DNA from 3 places in the Micromonospora sp. NPDC005979 genome. Region 2 is predicted to be linked to each of the others. Evidence: riboswitches for the same ligand, from Rfam matches in the RefSeq annotation. Region 2 holds a riboswitch; each other region holds the start of a gene.
The links. Region 2 has a riboswitch for cyclic di-AMP ahead of ABZ272_RS19705 (hypothetical protein). Riboswitches for the same ligand answer to the same signal wherever they lie in the genome.
Positions count from the first base shown of each region.

Region 1: it holds a riboswitch for cyclic di-AMP, as region 2 does, so the genes downstream of both, ABZ272_RS12170 (transglycosylase family protein) here and ABZ272_RS19705 (hypothetical protein) in region 2, are expected to answer to the same signal.
Region 3: it holds a riboswitch for cyclic di-AMP, as region 2 does, so the genes downstream of both, ABZ272_RS04595 (NlpC/P60 family protein) here and ABZ272_RS19705 (hypothetical protein) in region 2, are expected to answer to the same signal.

Region 1 is NZ_JBEXUR010000006.1:47,705-49,959, reverse strand. Features, by position in the region: gene htpG (molecular chaperone HtpG) at 1-913, shown strand, start outside; cyclic di-AMP (ydaO/yuaA leader) riboswitch at 1,136-1,306, shown strand; gene ABZ272_RS12170 (transglycosylase family protein) at 1,306-1,974, shown strand; gene ABZ272_RS12165 (hypothetical protein) at 2,050-2,255, opposite strand, start outside.
Region 2 is NZ_JBEXUR010000011.1:132,398-134,652, reverse strand. Features, by position in the region: gene ABZ272_RS19710 (cation diffusion facilitator family transporter) at 1-905, shown strand, start outside; cyclic di-AMP (ydaO/yuaA leader) riboswitch at 1,018-1,149, shown strand; gene ABZ272_RS19705 (hypothetical protein) at 1,203-2,225, shown strand.
Region 3 is NZ_JBEXUR010000002.1:293,234-295,488, forward strand. Features, by position in the region: gene ABZ272_RS04595 (NlpC/P60 family protein) at 1-935, opposite strand, end outside; cyclic di-AMP (ydaO/yuaA leader) riboswitch at 948-1,083, opposite strand; gene ABZ272_RS04600 (peptidoglycan recognition family protein) at 1,320-2,255, shown strand, end outside.

The sequences.
Region 1 (2,255 bases), on a different contig from region 2:
CCACGACCTGTCGCTGAACATCTCCCGCGAGATCCTCCAGCAGGACCGGCAGATCCAGATCGTCCGCCGCCGCCTGGTCAAGAAGGTCCTCGCCACCGTCAAGGACCTCAAGGCCAACCACGCCGAGCGCTACCGCACCTTCTGGACCGAGTTCGGCGCGGTGGTCAAGGAAGGGCTGATCGACGACGCCGACAACCGCGACACCCTGCTGGAGATCCTGTCGGTCGCGTCCACCCACGACGCGGCGGAGCCCACCGACCTGGCCGGCTACGTGTCGCGGATGAAGGACGGCCAGACCGATATCTGGTACGCCACCGGCGACTCCCGGACCACCATCGAGAACTCCCCGCACCTGGAGGCGTTCCGGGCCAAGGGCCACGAGGTGCTGCTGCTCACCGACCCGGTCGACGAGGTGTGGGTCGAGCGCGTCGGCGAGTACGACGGCCGGCCGTTGCGCTCGATCGCCAAGGGCCAGGTCGACCTGGACACCGACGAGGAGAAGCAGCAGGCCGAGGCCGAGCGTGAGCAGCAGCGGCAGGAGTTCGCCGCGCTGGTGGACTGGCTGGGCACGACCCTGGCCGACAGTGTCCGGGAGGTCCGCCTGTCCTCGCGGCTGACCACCTCACCGGCCTGTGTGGTCGGTGACGCGCACGACCTCACGCCGACGCTGGAGAAGATGTACCGGGCGATGGGGCACGAGGTCCCCTCGACCAAGCGGATCCTGGAGATCAATCCGGGTCACCCGCTGGTCGCCGGGCTGCGCAAGGCCCACGAGCAGGGCGACTCCGGCCCGGCCCTGACCGAGACCGCCGAGCTGCTGTACGGCCTGGCGGTCCTCGCCGAAGGCGGCGAGCTGGCCGACCCGGCCCGGTTCACCCGTACCCTCGCCGACCGGCTGGCGCGCACCCTCTGATTGTCCCCGGCCGGCGGCCCCCGATCCGAGGGTCCGCCGGCCGGTCGGGACGCGGACGTCGGACCTGATCGGAAACGGTCCATCATGGTCAGTGCACAGGTGGACGTCGTCCGCAACCGCTGGCCGGAGCGCCCCGCGTGAGCCGGTGAACAACTTCACAAGCGTTGGGCGACGGTCACCCACCGTGCCTACCGTCGGTCGGGTCCACCACCGTGGACGCCGCGACCGGCAACGCCTAATCCTGCCCCCGGTCGTCGGAAACAGAACCCGGGCAGGAGCGGGGGACCCAACGTTCCTCGGTGCATGTCACCTCGGGGTGAAGCCGCCAGCGCGCGGCCGGGCTCCTCGGCCCGAACCCGACAGCTCACCTCGCCGGCGTGGAGGAACGATCCATGACGTCTACGTACACCCCCCGTCATCGACGGGTCACCACCCGCCGCGTCGCCGTCGGTACCCTGGCGGTCGGCGCGGTCACCGGCGCCGTCGCCCTCTTCGGCCCGGCGGCGCCGGCCCAGGCCGGTGTCAACTGGGACGCGATCGCCCAGTGCGAGTCCGGTGGCAACTGGAAGATCAACACTGGGAACGGCTACTACGGCGGGTTGCAGTTCTCCCAGGGCACCTGGGCCGGCTACGGCGGCAAGAAGTACGCCGCCCGCGCCGACCTGGCCAGCCGTGGCGAGCAGATCGCGATCGCCGAGAAGGTGCTCGACGGGCAGGGCATCGGCGCGTGGCCGACCTGCGGCCGCAAGGGCGGTTCGTCGGGCGGTACCTCGACGAAGTCCACCGCGAAGTCCCCGACGAAGTCGACCTCCAAGTCGTCGACGTCCACCTCCGGCAAGGAGCGGCCGTCCCGCGGCGACCAGCCGGCCACCCGTGGTCACGAGCGGACCGCCCCGGCGGCCAGCGGCGACACGTACGTGGTCGCGCCGGGGGACACCCTGTCGGAGATCGCCGAGCGGCACCCCCGCGGCGGCGGCTGGCAGGCCCTGTACGAGCGCAACCGTCAGCTGATCGGCGCGGACCCGGGCCTGATCTTCCCGGGGCAGCGGCTCGCTCTCTGACGTAGGTACCGACGAACGCTCGGCCGGGTCACCGGCCGAGCGTTCGTTCGTCTGGCGCTGTCCTCGCGGGACGGGTCACGCCGCCGAGGCGGCCGACCTCGCCTCGCGGCGGGCCATCACGTCGCCGTTCCAGCCCCAGCGCTGCGCCGGTGCGGCGGCCTCGGCCGGCCAGCCGGTGCCGCGCCCGCCACCGTCGATGGCCGTCTCGACCGAGTCGGAGGTGCTGCGGGCAAGTCGCAACGACTGCTCGGCGGTCGTACGCGCCGCACACGGCCAGGACT
Region 2 (2,255 bases):
ATGACCACCACCACGGGTCGGTCGCCAACGCCGCCCACCAGCATCGGGGACGGCTCTGGGCGGCCTTCGGACTGCTCGCTGCCCTGATGGTGGTCGAGGCGGTGACCGCCTTCCACACCGGCTCACTGGCCCTGCTCTCCGACGCCGGGCACATGTTCACCGACGTGCTCGGCATCGGGATGGCGCTCGCCGCGATCACCGCCACGCGGCGGGCCACCGGCGACCCGCAACGCACCTTCGGGCTCTACCGCCTCGAAGTGCTCGCCGCGCTGGCCAACGCCGTCCTGCTCTCCGGCGTGGCGATCTACGTGGTGATCGAGGCGATCGGCCGGTTCGGCGACCCACACCAGGTGCTCAGCGGTCCGATGCTCACGGTGGCCATCCTCGGCCTGCTCGCGAACGTGGTCGCCTTCGGGCTGCTGCGCGCCGGCGCCCGGGAGAGCATCAACCTCCGGGGTGCCTACCTGGAGGTGCTGGGCGACCTGCTCGGCTCGCTCGGCGTGATCGGCGCCGCGCTGCTGATCGCCGTCACCGACTGGTGGTGGGCCGATCCGCTGGTCGCGGTCGGGATCGGCGTGTTCATCCTGCCGCGCACCTGGCGGCTGGGGCGGGCCGCCGTCCGCATCCTCGTGCAGGCCGCCCCGGAACACCTCCAGGTCACCGCCGTGCACGACCGACTGGCCGCGGTGCCCGGCGTGGTCGAGGTGCACGACCTGCACGTCTGGACGCTCACCTCGGGCATGGAGGTGGCCTCCGCGCACCTGACCATGGCGCCCGGCGCGGAGGTCGGCGCGGTGCTCACCGCGGCGCGTACCGCCCTGCGGGACGACTTCCGCATCGAGCACGCCACGCTGCAGACCGAACCCGGCGCCGCCCCGGGCGCCTGCGGTTCCGTCGAGTGGTGACCGTCATCCATCGTGACCGCGTAAGCACCTTCCGTCACAACGGCTGCACAGACCCCACCAGCACCGGTAGGCTCTGTCCCGGCCACCACCCGGCGGCGCCTCCCGGCGCCGGTGGCGGCCGTCGCCTAATCGCCCGACAGGGCGAACCGGGGAACCATGTTCCTGGGGTGCATCCGCGTCAGCGGTAGGGATCTTCCGTCCCGAACCCGTCAGCTAACCCGGTCGGCGGCTGACGGAAGGACATGCGTAGTGGCACCAGCACGCCCACCCGCCGCCCGACTTGCGGCACTGATCGTCATGATGGTCACCCTCGGCGTCGCGCTTCCGGTCGGCGCCGCCACCGCCGCTGCCCCCGGCGGCCTGCGGGCCGCCGCCGCTCCCGACGGCGACGAGGAGGGCGGCACCCCGGCGCTACGGGCCCAGCTCGAGGCGGCCAGCAAGGGCTACCTGGACGCGAAGCGCGCGCTGGACACCTCGGTCCAGCGGCAGCAGCAGCTCGCGGTCAAGCTCAAGACCACCGAGGCCGAGATGACCGTACGCAACGGCAAGGTCGGCGAGATCGCCGGCGTCGCGTACCGCACCGGCCGACTCAGCACCGTCTCGGCCCTGCTCAACAGCAACACCCCCGAGGGGTTCATGGACCGGGCGGCCACCCTCGACGTGGTGGCCGCCAACGAGGACCGGGTGCTGCGCGACCTGCACGCCACCCGGGACGAGGCGAACCGCACCCGCGTCGCCCTCGACGGCGAGATCCGGGAGCAGCGTAAGCAGGTCGAGGTGATGGCCAAGCGCAAGGAGCAGGCCGAGCGGGCCCTGACCGTCGCCAACGACAAGGCACGCGCCACCGCCGCCGCCGACACCGGCTCCAACCGTGGCACCTCCACCGCCAACGCTCAACCCGCCCCCCGCAACTCCGACGGCTCCTGGCCGTCCGAGTCGTGCAGCATCAACGACCCCACCCCGGCCAGCGGCTGCATCACCCCCCGCACCCTGCACGCGCTCAACCAGGCCAAGGCCGCCGGCTTCACCCGGTACGTCTCCTGTCACCGCAACGGCGGCTCGGGCGAGCACCCCAAGGGCCGGGCCTGCGACTTCGCCGCGCAGAAGGGTGGCTTCGGCGGGATCGCCAGCGGCGGCGACAAGACGTACGGCAACAACCTGGCCGCGTACTTCATCCGCAACGCCGACCGGCTCGCGGTGCTCTACGTGATCTGGTTCAAGCAGATCTGGCTACCCAGCAGCGGCTGGAAGTCGTACAGCGGGGGGAACGGCGACCCCTCCAGCGACCACACCAACCACGTGCATCTGTCGGTGTACTGACCGCCGAGGCCGTCCGGGGTACGTCAGCGG
Region 3 (2,255 bases), on a different contig from region 2:
ATCCCGACGTGGTGGATGTCGCTGTAGTAGAAGACCAGGTCACCGGGGCGCAGGTCGCCCTTGCTGACGTTCTTGGTCACCCGGCTCTGCGCGGCGGCGTTGTGCGGCAGCGACACACCGGCCTTCGCCCATGCCGCCAGCATCAGCCCGGAGCAGTCGTACGAGTTCGGTCCCTCGGTGCCCCACACGTACGGCTTGCCGATCTGGGCGCAGGCGAACTTGACCGCGATACCGGCACCGCCACCCGGGTAGCTGGCCGGGCAGGGCGCGGGACGCAGCGGACCGCCGCCGCCGCTGCCGTACACCTTGAGGCGCAGCTTCTGCAGCCGGTCGATCTCCTCGTTGATCTGCTTCTTCTTCGCAGCCAACTGGGCCTCGGTGCGGGTCAGCTGGACCACCATCTCGTCCAGCGGCGCCTTCTGCCGGGCCAGCTCGTTGCGCAGGTCGGCGACCTGGCGGACGTCCTCCTGCTGGTTGTGGGCGAAGCGGTCGAGCATTTCGAGCTGACCGACCATCTCGCTGGGCGACCGGCTGCCGAGCATCGTGTTGACGGTCGACAGGTTCTCACCCATGTACGCGCGGACGGCCAGCGCGCTGACCTTGTCCATCGCGGCGTCGACCTGGCGCTCCAGCGGCGCGATGCGGGCGGCGAGCGCGTCGGCCTGCTTGCGCTTGAGGGTCAGGTCGGCACGGGTGGCGTTGTGCCGCTCGATGATCGGTTCGAGCTTGTTCCAGTCGTCGTCGATCTGGCGTTCGATCTCGGCGACGGACGGATCGGCGTGGGCCACCGTGGCGCTGCCGGTCAGGACGACGGCGACGCCGACCAGGGCGGCGAGAGCGGTGGTGAAGCGGGACCAGCGTGGACGCGGCACGGTCGACGGCGGGTCGGCCGGAGCCGACCGTCCGGACGACGGCCGCGGGGCTTGGAGGGCCACCGGGTTCCGTACTCCTTCTTCCTGACCGCCTACCGGGTTAGCTGACGGGTTCGGGCGGGAAGTGGGCGCCCTACCGCAGGAACTGCGGATTCACCCCGAGGAACCTGGGTCCCCGGCTCGCTCGCGAGCGACTCGGCGGTGTCGGTCCGTTACCGCCCGGGGTGGGCAGACCTGCTACCGGGCCGACGAATGACCAGAGTAGAGACGGCCGTTACCGATCCGCAACCCGTGCGGCCGTGACACTCCGTACTGATTGCCGCGGGCCATCGAACCGATGTGAAGATTTCTTACCGCACGTTTCGAAACATGGAAAGGTATTGACGCGGACTCCCGGGCAGGGCGAAGGTGACCGCAACCGACACCAGTTCACATGTAGGGGGTTCGATGAAACGTCCGACCCTGCTCGCCGTCGCGCTCGTCACCGCCACGGCGGCCGTACCGCTGCCCTCCGGCCCGGCCACCGCGGCCCCTGCCGCCGACCGCCAGCAGCAGTACGCCGCCGCAGCGACCGAGTACGGCGTACCCATCGACGTACTGCTCGGCGTCTCCTACCTGGAGTCCCGCTGGGACAGCAACGCCGGCACGCCGAGCACCAGCGGCGGCTACGGCCCGATGCACCTGACCGATGCCCGGCACGTGGCCGCCCTACCCGGGCGCGGTCACCACGACGCCCCGGGAGAGGATCCGCGCGGCGACGAGTCCCGTCGTGCTCTCGCACCGGCGCCCGCCACCGGGGACGCGCCGCCCAGCGCCGCGCTGCAGACCGTGGACGCCGCCGCCGCGCTCACCGGCGCCACCACCGAGGCGCTGCGTACCGACCCGACGACGAACCTCCGGGGTGGGGCGGCGCTGCTGGCCGCGTACCAACGGGAGGTCGGCGCCCCGGTCGGAGTCGGCACCGACCCGGCCACCTGGTACGGCGCGGTGGCCCGCTATGCCGGCGCGGACAGCGCCGATGCCGCGGCGGCCTTCGCCGACGAGGTCTTCACCACGATCGGCGCCGGCGAGACGCGGGTGACCGACGACGGCCAGCGGGTCACGCTGCCGGCCCGGGCGGTACGCCCTGAGCGGACCTGGCTGGACCGACTGGGACTGCGCCGGCTCGCCCGCCCGGACGGGTTGGAGTGCCCGAGCACCGTGTCCTGTGAGTGGATCCCGGCACCCTACGCGGCGTTCGGCGACGGCGACTACGGCAACCACGACCTGTCCGACCGGCCCGCCCGGCAGAAGATCGAGTACATCGTCATCCACGACACCGAGGCGAGTTGGGCGACCACCCTGCAGCTCGTCCAGGACCCGACCTACGTGAGCTGGCACTAC